2 regions of the Bradyrhizobium sp. Leaf396 genome follow, and region 1 is predicted to be linked to the other one. Evidence: predicted binding sites of a transcription regulator. Region 1 holds the regulator's gene; the other holds the start of a gene.
What was found. The regulator LexA, encoded in region 1, represses DNA repair genes until DNA is damaged. The targets are predictions, from matches to a motif close to TGTTCNNNNTGTGTTCNG.

Region 2: ASG57_RS05890 (PA0069 family radical SAM protein) is a predicted target of LexA. The motif match lies at 4,215-4,232, and genes of this name have one in related genera.

What each region holds. Positions count from the first base shown of each region.
Region 1 is NZ_LMQJ01000064.1:268,440-276,399, forward strand. It holds gene ASG57_RS32585 (glutamine--tRNA ligase/YqeY domain fusion protein) at 86-1,762, shown strand; gene ASG57_RS32590 (nuclear transport factor 2 family protein) at 1,773-2,159, shown strand; gene ASG57_RS32595 (DUF2171 domain-containing protein) at 2,249-2,482, shown strand; gene ASG57_RS32600 (ComEC/Rec2 family competence protein) at 2,580-4,865, shown strand; gene ASG57_RS32605 (hypothetical protein) at 4,980-5,414, opposite strand; gene lexA (transcriptional repressor LexA) at 5,858-6,559, opposite strand; gene ASG57_RS32615 (molybdopterin molybdotransferase MoeA) at 6,737-7,948, opposite strand.
Region 2 is NZ_LMQJ01000004.1:210,802-218,761, reverse strand. It holds gene ASG57_RS05905 (hypothetical protein) at 1-351, opposite strand, end outside; gene ASG57_RS05900 (acetate/propionate family kinase) at 435-1,625, opposite strand; gene ASG57_RS05895 (phosphoketolase family protein) at 1,628-4,042, opposite strand; gene ASG57_RS05890 (PA0069 family radical SAM protein) at 4,254-5,417, shown strand; gene ASG57_RS05885 (VOC family protein) at 5,442-5,897, shown strand; gene rnhB (ribonuclease HII) at 5,972-6,844, shown strand; gene ASG57_RS05875 (glycosyltransferase family 39 protein) at 7,046-7,960, shown strand, end outside.

The sequences.
Region 1 (7,960 bases):
AAAGCCCGACGGCGGACGGCAAGGCCTTGGCGCGGCGACGCGAATTTGGCAGAAGGACCGCTGATTTCCTTACAGGATTTTCGTGATGACAGAACCGGTGGCAGCTGAGGTTGGGCGCGATTTCATTCGTGACATCATCCAGGCCGACCTCGAGCAGGGCAAGTACAAGGAGATCGTGACCCGGTTCCCGCCGGAGCCGAACGGCTACCTGCATATCGGCCACGCCAAGTCGATCGCACTCAACTTCGGCATCGCCCAGGAGTTTCCGGGCCGCTGTCACTTGCGCTTCGACGACACCAACCCGGTCAAAGAGGAACAGGAATACATCGATTCCATCCAGGCCGACGTACGCTGGCTCGGCTTCGATTGGGGCAAGAACCTGTTCTATGCCTCGGACTATTTCGACCGCCTGTACGAATGGGCGGAGCAGCTGATCCGCGACGGACTCGCCTATGTCGACGACCAGAGTCAGGAGGAGATCCGTCTCTCGCGCGGCACGCTGACCGAGCCCGGCAAGAACTCGCCGTTCCGCGACCGCAGCGTGGAGGAGAATCTCGACCTGTTCCGCCGCATGAAGGCCGGCGAATTCCCCAACGGTGCGCGCGTGCTGCGGGCCAAGATCGACATGGCCGCGGGCAACATCAACCTGCGCGACCCCGTGCTGTACCGCATCCTGCATGCGCACCATCCGCGCACCGGCACGAAGTGGAGCATCTATCCGAGCTACGACTATGCGCATGGCCAGTCCGACGCCATCGAAGGCATCACGCATTCGATCTGCACGCTGGAGTTCGAGGACCACCGGCCGCTCTATGAATGGTTCATCGAGAAGCTGCCGGTGCCGTCCAAGCCGCACCAGTATGAGTTCGCGCGGCTGAACCTGACCTACACGCTGCTGTCGAAGCGCGTGCTGACCCAGCTGGTCCGCGACGGCCATGTCGCGGGCTGGGACGATCCGCGCATGCCGACCATGGCAGGCATGCGCCGCCGCGGCGTGCCGCCGGCGGCCTTGCGCGAATTCGTCAGGCGCATCGGCGTCGCCAAGGCCAACAGCGTGGTGGATGTCGGCATGCTCGAGTTCTGCATCCGCGAGGAGCTGAACCGCACGGCCCAGCGCCGCATGGCGGTGTTGAGGCCGCTGAAGGTCGTAATCGAGAATTATCCGGAAGGGCAGACCGAAGAGCTCGAGGCGATCAACCATCCCGACGACGCCAGCGCCGGCACGCGCAAGATCACTTTCGGCCGCGAGCTCTATATCGAGCAGGACGACTTCATGGAGAACCCGCCGAAGAAGTTCTTCCGCCTGTCGCCGGGCAACGAGGTGCGGCTGCGTTATGCCTATTTCGTCAAATGCACCGGCGTGATCAAGAACGACAAGGGCGAGGTGGTGGAGCTGCGCTGCACCTACGATCCCGCCACCAAGGGCGGCAACGCGCCCGACGGCCGCAAGGTCAAGGCCACCATGCACTGGCTGCCGGCCGCGACTTCGATGCCGGCGGAGATCCGCATCTACAACCAGCTTTTCGCCAATCCGACCCCAGACGCCTCCAATTTTGCAGCCGATCTCAATCCGAACTCGCTGCAGATTCTCTCCGACGCGCGGGTGGAGGCTTCCGTTGCCGAGAGCAATTCGACCGAGCCGATGCAGTTCGAGCGCCAGGGCTATTTCGTGCGTGACAAGGACTCGACGCCTGGCAAGCCGGTGTTCTCGCGCACCATCGGCCTGCGTGATACGTTTGCGAAGGAAGTCGCCAAAGGCTGAGGGAGCGGTCATGAGCAGTGAGGCCGGCGAGATCGTTTCCGCCATCATCTCGAAATGGTGCGCAGGCTTCGCAAAGCTCGACGCCTCGGCGCTGTCGTCGCTGTATTCGAAGAACGCGTTCTTCTTCGGCTCCAATCCGAAACTCTATCGGGGCAGGGACGGCGTCGCCGACTATTTCAACGGCCTGCCGCGCTGGCGCAAACCGAGCGCCGCGTTCTCGGATGTACAGGCGGCACAGTCGGGTCCCGACCTCATCAACATGGCTGCGACCATCTCATTCGATCTTGCCGGCGAGCGTGCCGATCTCATGGTCAAGATGAGCTGGGTGATCGTCCGGGAGGACGGCGACTGGAAGATCGTCAACCACCATGCCTCCTCGCAGGCGCCGCTGATCTGACGCGCCTCGCCGCACACAGGATCCTCATCAGGTGCTGGAAACGAACGTGGGACTGGTGCGTTGAGTGGGATCCAAACAGGGATCCGGCCATGCAGAACATTGCAGAGCATATGGAAGTGATCGGCGCCGACGGCGTTCATGTCGGCACCGTCGATCGCGTCGAGGGCAATCGCATCAAGCTGACCAAGAAGGACAGTGGCGAGGGCAGTCACAAGGGTCACCATCATTTCATCGACAAGGGCCTCGTTGCCGACGTCGAAGGCAACAAGGTCCGTCTGTCCGCCAAGGCGTCGGTGGCCGTGACGATGGAAGAGGAAAAGTAGGGCGCTCGGCCGCTCGTTCCTGATCTGTACCGCTATCTGAGCAGTCGCACCTTCCAGTAGCCTCGTCGCCCGTCGCGTATCGCAAGGTGCAGGGGGAATGGCGGAGCGGAGCCGGCCAGTGCGCTCCCAGGGAGTCGCCGGGACGTGGCCAGTCGGCCGTGTCGCGCCCGCTGGCGGCTTCGCGCCGGCTGACCTTGGCCTTTGGCCCGCCATCGTCGAGACGCTGCGCCGATGGGCCCGCGCCGAGGCGGGGCCCGGCCGGTTGTTGCCCTGGGTGCCGGTCGCCTTCGGGGGCGGGATTGCACTCTACTTCGCCGCGGATCACGAGCCTGTGCTGTGGGTCGTGGCAACGACAGCGGCCGCGCTGATGCTCGGCGCGGTGCTGCTGCGGCGGAGCCGCCTGTTCGCCCCCGCCATCATGATCGCAGCGGTCGCCGCCGGCTTTGCCGTCGCGACCTGGAAGACCGCGCGCGTCGCTCACACCGTTTTGGCAAAGCCGCTCTATTCGGTGTCGCTGTCGGGGTTCGTTGAAGCGCGGGACATCCGCGAGCGCACCGATCGTTTCGTGCTGCGCGTCACCGCGATGGAGGCGCAGCGCAGCGACATCAAGCTCGAGCGCGTGCGTCTTTCGGTTCGGAAGGGAACGGCACCGGAGGTCGGCAGCTTCGTGCAGCTGAAGGCCCGGCTGCTGCCGCCGATCTCGCCGGTGCGCCCCGGCAGCTATGATTTCTCACGCGACATGTTCTTCCAGGGCATCGGCGCCTCCGGCTTCGTGATGGGCACGATCACGGCGTCGACGCCGCCGGATGCCGGCGGCTTGCGGCTGCGCTACGCGGCTTTCATGCAGGGCCTGCGCGATGCGATCGACGGGCGCATCCGTGCCACGCTCGAAGGCGACAACCGAGCGATCGCGACGGCGCTGCTCACCGGCCGGCGTGATGCGATCACCGCGCCCGTCAACGACGCCATGTTCGTCTCGGGGCTGGGCCATGTGCTGTCGATCTCCGGCTACCACATGGCGGTCGTCGCCGGCGTCGTATTCTTCGCAGTGCGCGCGCTGCTGGCGTTGATCCCGGGACTGGCGGCCGGCTTCGCGATCAAGAAGTGGTCGGCGGCAGCGGCGCTGGTTGCGGCTGCGTTCTACCTGCTGCTTTCGGGCGCAGAGGTCGCGACGCAGAGGTCGTTCTTCATGACGGCGGTGGTGCTGATCGCCGTGATGGTGGACCGCCGCGCCATCACGTTCAGGACGCTTGCGGTGGCCGCACTGATCGTGCTCGCGGTCGCACCGGAGGCCCTGGTTCATCCCAGTTTTCAGATGTCATTTGCCGCAACGCTCGGGCTGGTGGCGCTGGTGCAGATCGGCATGCCGAACCTGCTCGCATCGCCCGATCATTCCGCAACGGCGCGGATCGCGCTGTGGGGCGGCCGCGAGATCGCGATATTGTTCCTGGCCTCCTTGATCGCCGGGCTTGCCACCACGCCTTATGCCGCCTTCCACTTCCACCGCGTGACGCCATACGGCGTGCTCGCCAATCTCGGCGCGATGCCGGTGGTCTCGGCGCTGGTGATGCCGGCCGGGCTGTTGGGGCTGCTCGCGGCGCCGTTCGGGCTCGACGGCGTGTTCTGGTGGCTGATGGGGATCGGCATCGACTGGATGGTCGCGGTCTCGCGCTGGGTGGAGGCATTGCCCGGCGCGGTCGGCCGCATTCCCGCGTTCGGGATCGCGCCGCTGATCGCGGCGAGCCTCGGGGTCATCGTGATGGGCCTGTTGCGCACGCCCTTGCGCTGGTCCGGTGCGCTGGTGCTGTTTGCCGCGATCATCTGGGGGCTGTCGGTGCGACAGCCCGATATCCTGATCGCCGGGGACGGCGCGAGCGTCGCCGTGCGGGGCAGGGACGGGCATCTGCATGTGATCCGCGCGAGCAGGGATGGCTTCCTGCTCAAGCAATGGCTGGCTGCCGACGGCGATCCCCGCGACGCCGGCAGTGCCTCGCTGGCCGACGGTGTGTCTTGCGACGCGTCCGGCTGCGTCACGGCCTTGGCTGACGGGCGCTTGGTCGCGCTTTCTCTCCGCATCGACGCGCTGGCGGACGATTGCAGCCGCGCCGCGCTGGTGGTGACGGCGCGGCCCGTGCCCCCTGATTGCGCGGCGATGGTCATCGACCGGCCGCGTCTGGCCAGTCAGGGTGCACTGGCTCTGACGCGGAGCGGCGAAGGCTTCTCGGTTCAGGCCGTGAGGGCGCGCAGCGCAAGCCGCCCCTGGTTGCCGGCGGGCGCCGGCGAGGGAGACTTCGACGGCAGCCTCGCGCCGAAGACGGCACTGCCCCGCAATCGGGACGCAACGCCATCGGATGCCGACTTGCAGGCTGACGATGGAGGATAGACGGGACCAGGCGAACCGACGGGCTTCCATGAACGCACCCATACCATCTCGCCGGCCGCGGCCGGCGATGGCATTTTGATCCTGGTTCTCGACCTCTCGGTCGGAACGACGGCTTCAGTCGATCGGCAGGCGGGTGATCGTCGACCGGGTCCCGGCGGCGATCTGCGGCTTGTGCTCGCGCTCGCCAATTGTCTGGGTCACCGGCAGCTGCAGCACGGTCGCGCGCTGGCCTTCGACCAGCTGTGTCACCAGCACGGACTTGCCGTCCGGGAATTCGATCGCGTCATGATGGCGATCGGGAATGTGCGGATCGATCTTGCCGAACTTGCCGACGCGGGAGTTGACGGTGCGCGTCCAGATCCAGCGGTTATCGTAACGGACGTTGTCGGCAAAAGCGAGCTCGGTGCCCGGCAGCAGGCAGACTGCGACGGAGAGATCGGCTTCAGACGCGAAGCCGCGCGTTGAGGTGCCGCGGAACGTTGTCGTGACGATGGTCTCGCCGACTTCGGCCGGGCGCGTCGCGATGGCATGCAGGCTGTAGTCACACATCGGGTGCTCCTCATGTGAAGATGACCCGCACCTCTTTGAGGCGCAGGCCTCCAACAGGGTGGAAGCACGCAACGCTCTGCTTCGTTGTAGGCAAATCTGCGGCTGCGTCCGCAGGCCGCGATCACATTATCTTTCCCCAATCCAATAGGAACAAAGCTCGCTTCGGAGCATTTTCGGCAGCCGCATACGATTGCTCTGCAGACGATGCGGCGATCGTGCAACAGCCACGCGACCCCGATGCTGCCATCAGCGCTGCTGCGCTTCCGCTCAAAGCGAACCGACGCGCGGTCGTCGCCTTGAATCGGCGGGGTGCGATGCTGCTCGCAAGCAAGCTTGAGACATCGCGCGGGAGAAAAAGGGGCCGGATAATCTGCGCAGAACCAGAAAACCATCCAGCCGGAGCGATCCTCATCCGCGCCACAAAGCTCGGACGCTGGATCCGCTCAGTACTTCCGGTAAAGCCCGATCAGCTTGCCCTGAATTTTCACGCGGTTCGGCGGCAGGATGCGGACCTCGTACGCGGCATTGGCAGGCTCGAGCGCGATCGAGGCACCGCGGCGGCGGAAGCGCTTGAGCGTGGCCTCCTCGTCATCGATCAGCGCCACCACGATGTCACCGGTATTGGCACTCTCGTTGCGCTGGATCAGAGCCATGTCGCCGTCGAGGATGCCGGCCTCGACCATCGAATCGCCGCGTACCTCGAGCGCATAATGCTCGCCTGAGCCGAGCATGTCAGGCGGCACGCTGATGGTGTGGCTCCGGGTCTGCAACGCCTCGATCGGCGTGCCGGCTGCGATGCGCCCCATCACGGGCACCGCAACGGGACGCTCGCCTTCGTCCGCAGGCGGGCTGGACGTGGGGCGTATCCTCCCGAGATTGCCCTCGATGACGCTAGGCGTGAAGCCGCGGCGGCTGCCGGCAGCGGCCTGGAGCTCCGGCAGCTTGATCACCTCGATGGCACGGGCGCGGTTTGGCAGGCGGCGGATGAAGCCGCGTTCCTCGAGCGCCGTGATCAGGCGATGGATGCCTGACTTCGAGCGCAGGTCGAGCGCATCCTTCATCTCATCGAAGGATGGCGGCACGCCGCTTTCCTTCAGACGTTCGCTGATGAACCGCAGAAGCTCGTATTGTTTGCGCGTCAACATCTCGACCAAAGTCCCCCGGTTGATGTCGTTCGATTCCGAGACGATGAATTTCGGCGATAAGGCCGCTACATCTCGAAACAAATCATGAACGGACACTATATGTTCGATATGTGTTCCGCAACTGCTTAATTTACGGTGAACGGGGCGGAGTTCGCGGAATGCGTGTGGCCCCGCAGCTCAGGCCGGAAGCCGCAGCACCACGCAGGGCGTGCCGGCTTCGGCCTTCGGCGCGAACGGTGCGCGCACGAGAAGTAGCTGTGCCGCAGCAAGATTCGCAAGCAGCGAGGAGTCCTGATGGCTCACGGGAACAGCAACGAGCGCGCCGTCGTCGCGCAGCTCCAGGCGTGCGCGCAGATAATCCTCGCGCTGGTCGTTGGCAGCGAGATCGCGACCCAGCACGGCGTGCTCGCGCTGATGATGAATCATCGAGCGGCCCGAGAGCGCACGAATCAGCGGCACCATGAACAGGAAGGCGCACACGTAAGATGATACGGGATTGCCGGGCAGGCCGATCACGCGCATCGCGCCGAGCCGGCCGTGCATCATCGGCTTGCCGGGCCGAATCGCAATCTTCCAGAACGCCATCGAGATGCCTTCGTCCCTCAGCGCCTGCTGGACCAGGTCGTGGTCGCCGACCGACGCTCCACCGGTGGTGATCAGGATGTCGGCACCGCTCTCGCGGGCGCGGCGGATGCCGGCGGACGTGGACTCCAGCGTATCGGCGGCAACGCCGAGATCGATGGTCTCGGCGCCCTCGCTGCGCGCGAGCGCGTGCAGGGCGTAGCCGTTGGAGTAGACGATCTGGCCGGGACCGGGCGTGCTGCCCGGCGCCACCAGTTCGTCGCCGGTGGCAAGGATCGCGACCTTCGGACGGCGGCAGACGGCGAGCTGCGGGTGATTCATTGCCGCGGCCAGCGCCAGATCGCGCTCGGTGAGGCGGGTTCCCTTGCGCAGCAGCACGTCGCCCTCGCGGAAGTCGACGCCGGCGGGGCGAATGTGACGGCCGGGAATTGCGGCCTCCTTGATCGTGATGAGCTTGCCCTCGGCGATCGTGTCCTCCTGGATCACAACCGCGTCGGCGCCATCGGGAACGACGCCGCCCGTGAAGATTCGTACGGCTTCGCCGACGCCGACCCTTCCAGCGAACGGACGGCCCGCTGCGACCTCGCCCGTTACCGTCAGCCTGGAATCGATCGTGGCCGCATCGGCCGCCCGCACTGCATAGCCGTCCATCGCCGACATCGCCTCAGGCGGTTGCGTGCGCCGCGCCGCGACGTCGCGCGCGAGCACGCGATGGTAGGCCCCCTCGAGGGAAACCGTTTCTTCGGCCAGCGGCTCGGCGCCGGCCAGCACCGCCGCGAGCGCGTCAGAAACCGGCATCAGGGCCACGGGCGGAAACTC
Region 2 (7,960 bases), on a different contig from region 1:
TGCCCTCTCGCCTTCGCTTGCCGCGCCGGCGCTGACGGCGCGGATCATGGCCGCGGCATCGTCCGCAATCTCCTGCATCATCTTCGCAAGATCGGGAGCCGCGAGCCGGCCTTGTCCGATCAGATGGGCGCCGCCGATCAGCGCCGCGATGGCCGCGGGAGCGATGCCTGCAGTCTGACTTTCGACACCAAGGTCATTCGCAGGCCGGCCGGGCTCCTGCGCATGCAGGGCCGCCGCCTGCAACGCGCTCATCCGCACCTTGATGCGGTCGTTGGCGGCCAGCCCTTCCGCCACCAGCGCGGGCAGCAGGATGCCGCCTTGTCCGAGCTCTTCGATGATGTGGGTTTTCATGATCTGTCCGCAACCAGGATTGATGCCGTCTCTTTGCCGCGAAGACGCGGGGACAGCATTGCGGCAGATCATTCATAAAAATGTCACGTGACACGACGTTCACGGATCAGAGCGGCGCAATGGCGCGCGATCGTCATCTCTTCGTTGGTGGGAATGACGAAGACATCGACGTTGCTGCCGCTGCCGTCGATGCGCTCGCGCGCAGCATCATTTGCCGCAACATCGATGCGCACGCCCATCCAGGCGAGGCGCTCGCTGATTGCGCCGCGAATTTCCCTGGCATGCTCGCCGATGCCGCCAGTGAAGACCAGGCAGTCCAGGCCGCCGAGCGTGGTCGCCATCATCGCGACCTGCTGCGCCGCCCGGAAGGTGAAGAGATCGACCGCATCCCGCGCCGCAACCTCGCCGCTCGCGAGCAGCGTACGCATGTCCGCCGAGATGCCGGAAACGCCGAAAAGGCCAGACTCGTGATAGAGCAGGCGCTGGATCTCCTCGACCGACATGTTCTCATGCTGCTGCAGATAGAGCAGCACGCCCGGATCGATCGTGCCGCAGCGAGTCCCCATCACGAGGCCATCGAGCGGCGTCAGTCCCATCGTGGTGTCGACGCTGCGGCCGTCGCGCAACGCGCAGAGGCTGGCGCCGTTGCCGAGATGGGCGATCACCGTGCGCTTTGCGAAGAGTTCCGGCGCGATCTCGGCGAGCCGGCCCGCGACATATTCGAATGAGAGGCCGTGAAAGCCATAACGCCTGACGCCACGCGCCTCGAAGCGCCTTGGAATGGCGAAGCGGCGCGCCGGGGGTGCCAGGCCGTGATGGAAGGCGGTGTCGAAACACGCGATCTGCGTCAGCCCGGGCCGGATCGCTCCGAGCGTGCGGACCGGCGCAAGGCAGCGCGGCTGGTGCAGCGGCGCCAGCGGCGTCAGCCCCTCGAGCTTTGCGGTGATGCCGTCCGTCAGGATCAGCGGGCCCGAATAGTCGGGCCCCCCATGGACGATGCGGTGACCGACGGCGCGGAGGCTGCGTTTGCCGAAGCGGTCCTCGATGAAGGCGAGCACTTCGGCGAACAGATGGCCGCCATCGGCGTCCGAAACCTCCCTCCGGGTCTCGAACAGGTCTTCGTCCGCGGGGCCCTTCACCACGAGCCGGGGTTTTGCGTCGTGCTCGTCGAGAAGCCCCTTGCAAAGCAGGGCAGGCTCGGTTCCCGAGACATCGAACAGGCCGAACTTGATGCTCGACGATCCCGAGTTGAGGACGAGGACCGTGTCCGACATCGCTAGTCGCCGGCTTCGGCCGGCGTGTTGCCGCCGGCACTGTTTTGCCACACCCAGTCGCGGATCTCGGGCATGTCCTCGCCATGCTCGCGAACATAGCGGGAGTGCTCGATCAGCTTGTCGCGGAACTGTTGCTTCACCCGCGCGGCTTTGGTCGCAAGCCCCGGCACGCGTTCGATCGCCTCGATCGCCAAATGGTAGCGGTCCAGCTCGTTGAGCACGACCATGTCGAACGGCGTCGTCGTGGTGCCTTCCTCGGCAAAGCCGCGCACATGCATGCCGGCATGGTTGGTGCGGCTATAGGTCAGCCGGTGGATCAGGTAGGGGTAGCCGTGATAGGCGAAAATCACCGGCTTTTCGCGCGTGAACAGGCCGTCGAAGTCGCGATCGGAGAGGCCGTGCGGGTGTTGCTCCCTTGGCTGCAGAGTCATCAGGTCGACGACGTTGACGACGCGAATCTTCAGGTCCGGCAGCGCCTTGCGCAGGAGGTCGACGGCGGCGAGCGTCTCCAACGTCGGCACGTCGCCGGCGCAGGCCATGACCACGTCGGGCTCACCCTGTCCGTCTTCCGTTCCGGCCCAGCCCCAGATGCCGATGCCGGCAGCGCAATGGGTCGCAGCGTCCTGCATCGAGAGCCACTGCGGCGCCGGCTGCTTGCCGGCGACGATCACGTTGATGCGGTTGTAGGTACGCAGGCAGTGATCGGCGATCCATAGCAGCGTGTTGGCGTCGGGCGGAAAGTAGATGCGGACGATATCGGCCTTCTTGTTGGCGACCAGATCGACGAAGCCGGGATCCTGGTGGCTGAAGCCGTTATGGTCCTGGCGCCAGACATGCGAGGTCAGGAGATAATTGAGCGAGGCGATCGGGCGTCGCCACGGCAGATCCCGCGTCACCTTGAGCCATTTGGCGTGCTGGTTGAACATGGAATCCACGATGTGGATGAAAGCCTCGTAGCAGGAGAAGAAGCCGTGCCGTCCCGTGAGGAGATAGCCCTCGAGCCAACCCTGGCAGAGATGCTCGCTCAACACCTCCATCACGCGCCCGTCCTGGGCGAGGTGCACGTCGTAGGGCTCGGTCGGCTCCATCCAGACGCGTTCGGTGGCTTCGAATACGGCGTCCAGCCGGTTTGACGCCGTCTCGTCCGGTCCCATGATGCGGAAGTTGCGCTCCTTCGCGTTGAGGCGGATCACCTCGCACAGGAATTTGCCAAGTTCGCGCGTTGCTTCCGCAATGACTTCGCCGGGCTGTGGAACGTCCACGGCGAAGCTGCGAAAGTCCGGCAGCTTCAGCTCTTTCTTGAGCAGGCCACCATTGGCATGTGGATTGGCGCCCATGCGCCTGACACCTTCGGGCGCGAGCGCTTGAAGCTCGGGAATGAGCGCTCCGCTGGCATCGAACAGCTCTTCGGGCTGGTAGCTGCGCATCCAGTCCTCGAGGATCTTCAGATGCGCCGGGTTCTCGCGGCACGCTGAAACGGGCACCTGATGCGCGCGCCAAAACCCTTCGACCTTCTTGCCGTCCACCTCCTTCGGACCGGTCCAGCCCTTCGGGCTGCGCAGCACGATCATCGGCCAGCGCGGCCGCTCGACGCTTCTGCGTCCGTCCCGCGCATGCTGCTGGATCGAGCGGATGCTGACGAACGCGACGTCGAGCGCATCGGCCATGGCCTGGTGCATCAATTTGGGGTCGTCGCCTTCGACGAATAGCGGCTCATGGCCGAAACCGCGGAAGAGATCACGGATCTCGCTGTCGGGCATCCGTCCCAGGACGGTGGGATTTGCGATCTTGTAGCCGTTGAGATGCAGGATAGGCAGCACCGCGCCGTCATGGGCCGGGCTCAGGAACTTGTTCGAATGCCAGGACGCGGCCAGCGGGCCGGTCTCGGCCTCGCCGTCGCCAACGACGCAGGCGACGATCAAGTCGGGATTGTCGAACGCCGCGCCATAGGCGTGCACCAGCGCGTAACCGAGCTCGCCGCCCTCATGGATCGAGCCGGGCGTTTCCGGCGCCGCATGACTCGGGATGCCTCCGGGGAAGGAGAACTGCCTGAACAGCTTGCGCATTCCGTCCGCATCGCGCGCGACGTCGGGATAAATCTCGCTGTAGCTGCCTTCCAGATAGGTGTTGGCAACCATGCCGGGGCCGCCATGGCCGGGACCGCAGACGTAGATGACGTTGAGATCCAGCGCGCAGATGACGCGATTGAGATGGGCATAGATGAAGTTCAGGCCAGGCGTCGTGCCCCAATGGCCGAGCAGACGCGGCTTGATGTGTTCGGGCCGTAGTGGCTCGCGCAGCAGCGGATTGTCGAGCAGGTAGATTTGCCCGACGGAGAGGTAGTTGGCGGCGCGCCAATAGCGATCGAGCAGATCGAGGTCGCCGGTCGCGGCGGCCGCTTTTCGTTGAATTGTCATGTTCCCGTCGGCTTTCACCCAGCGATCGTCACCAACTTTGTTCCGGGACGATTGATCCCAGTGCTTGGATGAAACGAAATCGTCGTGACAGGCATGTTGCGAGACGTCAAAGGCGCGCGCCCGAAATTTGGGCAGCTACTGTGCATGGGGTTGTTTTCACGTTTTTGGTTTGCGTTCTTGATTTGTTCCCATGGCGTGCTATCTTGGCTTCATGAGTCCAGCATCCTCTCATGCTCTCAAGCACCCGCCGGTCACGGCGCCCTCCGAGCCGGCGGGTGCGCCTTCAGATTTCCCGGAGCTTGGCGTCGCCATCGACCGCGTGCGCCGGCGAGGGCGGGGCGCCCAGTCCAACGTCAGCGGCCGCTACGAGCCCGAGGCCCGCGTCGCCTTCGATGACGGCTGGCAGAGCCTGGAACAGCTGCCGCCCTTCAAGACCACGGTCGCCATCGACACCTCACGCAAGGTGATCACCCGCAACGACTCGCCCGACATCGGCTTCGACCGCTCCATCAATCCCTATCGCGGCTGCGAGCACGGCTGCGTCTATTGCTTCGCGCGGCCGACTCACGCCTACCTCGGCCTGTCGCCAGGGCTGGACTTCGAATCCAAGCTGTTCGCCAAGCCCGAGGCGCCGGCGCTGCTCGAAAAGGAGCTCGCCGCGTCAGGCTATGAGCCGCGGATGATCGCAATCGGCACCAACACCGATCCGTACCAGCCGATCGAGCGCGAGCGAAAGATCATGCGCGGCATCCTCGAGGTGCTGGAACGCGCCGGCCATCCGGTCGGCATCGTCACCAAATCAGCCCTGGTGGTGCGCGACATCGACATTCTCGCGCGGATGGCCAAGCGCAATCTGGCCAAGGTCGCAATCTCCGTGACCTCGCTCGATCCGAAGCTGGCGCGCACCATGGAGCCGCGGGCCTCGACACCATCAAAGCGGCTCGAGGCATTGAAGCAGCTCTCGGAGGCCGGCATTCCGACGACCGTGATGGTTGCGCCCGTGATTCCCGCGCTGAATGATTCGGAGATCGAGCGGATCCTCGATGCTGCGGCCCACGCCGGCGTCAAGGAAGCCGCCTATGTGCTGCTTCGGCTGCCGCTCGAGGTCCGCGATCTCTTCCGCGAATGGCTGATGGCGAACTATCCGGACCGCTATCGTCACGTCTTCACGCTGATCCGCGACATGCGTGGCGGACGCGACTACGATGCGAAATGGGGCGAGCGGATGAAGGGCACCGGACCGATGGCTTGGACCATCGGCCGCCGTTTTGAGATCGCCTGCGAAAGGCTCGGCCTCAACAAGCGGCGCTCGAAGCTGACGACGGATCATTTCGCGCGGCCGAAGCGGAACGGCGATCAGCTCAGCCTGTTTTGAGCGGACACGTGCAATAGGTGTCGCATGGTTAAGGAGCTCGCCGTGCCTGTGCCGCGGCTGACCGTCATCACGCTGGGTGTGAGCGACATCCGCGCCAGCATCGCCTTTTACGACGCGCTCGGCTTCTCACGCCGGCTGAAGGTAACGGGGGAGGCGGTCGCATTCTACGATACCGGTGGGGCGGTGCTCGCCTTGTATCCGTGGGATCAGCTCGCGGCAGACGCGACCTTGCCGGACCAGCCGCGGCCGGCGGCCTTTCGTGGCGTGACGCTCGCATGGAACTGCCGGACGCGGGAGGAGGTCGATGCGGTGTTGGCCTTTGCCCTCAGGAAGGGGGCCTCCTTGCTGAAAGCCGCGCACGAGACCCACTACGGCGGCTATTCCGGCTATTTTGCCGATCCCGACGCACATGCCTGGGAAGTGGTGGTCGCGCCGGGCATCGAGGTGGGCGACGACCGGCGTGTGCATCTGGCGGAGTAGGGCGCAGCCTGAATAGCGGGAATTACCCTGGGTTCCCGGTTGCGCTGGCGAAGCGCCTTGCGCACGATCCGGCCATGATTCGGGACAAGTCCGCCAGGAACCCAGCCAAAGACGCGCCCAAGAAGGAGGCTGCGGGGAAGGTTGCGCCTGCGAAGGCGGCCAAGACGCCTGCGGCCAAGACCTCTACGGGCAAGGCTCCGAAGCTTGCTGTTGGCAAGAGAGGGATCATCGCCATTGCTCCCCCCAGCTTCCGGCGTGAGCGCGCGCTGATCAAGCGCGGCATCTGGCCGGTCGCGGGGTGCGACGAGGCCGGTCGCGGACCGCTTGCCGGCCCCGTGGTGGCGGCGGCGGTGATTATCGATCCCGACCGCATCCCGCGCGGCATCGACGATTCCAAGCGGCTGACCGCCGGGGAGCGCGAGAAGCTGTTCGACAAGATCTGCGCCAGCGCGCAGGTGTCGGTCGCCGTCGCCTCGCCCGCCCGGATCGACCGCGACAATATTCTGCGTGCCTCGCTGTGGGCGCTGAAGCGCGCGGTGGTCGCACTGCCCGAGCCGCCGAGGCACGTCTTCGTCGACGGCCGCGACCGGCTCGACACCGAATGCGACTGCGAGGCCGTGATCGGCGGCGATGGTATCGTGCTGTCGATCGCAGCGGCGTCCATCATCGCCAAGGTCACCCGCGACCGGCTGATGTGCGCGCTGGCGCAGGACTGCCCCGGCTACGGTTTCGAGCAGCACAAGGGCTACGCCGTGCCCGAGCATCTCGACGCTCTCGATCGTCTCGGCCCCTCCATTCACCACCGCAGCTTCTTCGCCCCCGTCGCCGCCGCCCGCGCCAAGCACATGCCGTGGACCGTCGAGCCGGTGCAGGATCTGTTCTCGGTGGTCGATGCAGAGGTGCAGGTGGAGGCGAGCGTCGAGATTGACGCGGCTGCCAGCCTCTAGGGTTGGCTCGACAGCTTCTCCATCGTCAGGGCCGGGCTTGACCCGGCCATCGCGTCTTTCCGCGGCACGAAGAACGTGGATGGCCGCAACAAGCCCGGGCATGACGAGCAAACCGTCGTTGCCACAGCGTGTGACGCCCTTTATCAAAACAGATGTGAGCGAATAGGGCCGGCTGGACTGGCTGCATCTTTCGGACGTTGCATGCGGTTTACCTCCCTGGTCATCGAGCTCATTCGCGCCCGGCCGCGGCTGATCGTCTGGATCGCCGTGCTGCTGCAGGCCGCGATGTGGCTGTTTGTGGCGCTGGTGTTCTATCGCAGCCCGCCCGGCAACCTCGCGACCCTCCTGGCCTTCGGCAGGGAATACCAGGTCGGCACCGATCTCGGCCCGCCGCTGCCGGTCTGGCTCGCTGACATCGCCTATCGCGCCGCCGGCGGCCACATGTTCGGCGTCTATGTGCTCGCCCAGCTCTGCGAGATCGCGGCCTTCATCGCACTCTATCATCTCTCACGCGCCGTGGTCGGTTCGCAGCAGGCGGTGCTCGCCGTGCTGCTGACCATGACGGTGCTGGCCTTCTCCTCGCCTGCGCTCGACTTCGGCCCTTTGGTGCTGGCGCGGCCGCTCTGGGCGCTGTTGCTGCTGCACTCCTGGCAGATCATCGGTCAACGTCGCGGCAATGCCTGGTTCGCCTGGTCGATCGAAGCGGGGCTGTTGCTGCTGACCACACCTGCGGCGATCTTTCTCCTCCTGCTGATCGTCGTCTTCGCGCTCTCGACCGCCGGGGGCCGCCGAACGCTGCGCGGGCTCGATCCGCTGTTTGCGCTGATCGTTGTCGCGGTGCTGGCACTGCCCTATGCGGTGTGGCTGGTGCGTGCCGAGACATTGACCATGCCGGCACTGCCGCAAGTATCGGAGCTAAAAGCCCGCGCGCTGCACGCGGCCTGGCTGTTGGGCGGGCTGGCGCTCGGGGCGGCCGCCATCCCGGCGCTGACCTTCCTCAACACCGGCCTGTTCGCCGGCAAGGGCGAGGAGCCGCCGATCATCTACCGCCCGCCGGTCGAGCCGCTTGCGCGCAGCTTCGTCTTTTACTTCGCGCTGGCTACGCCGCTCGGAGCC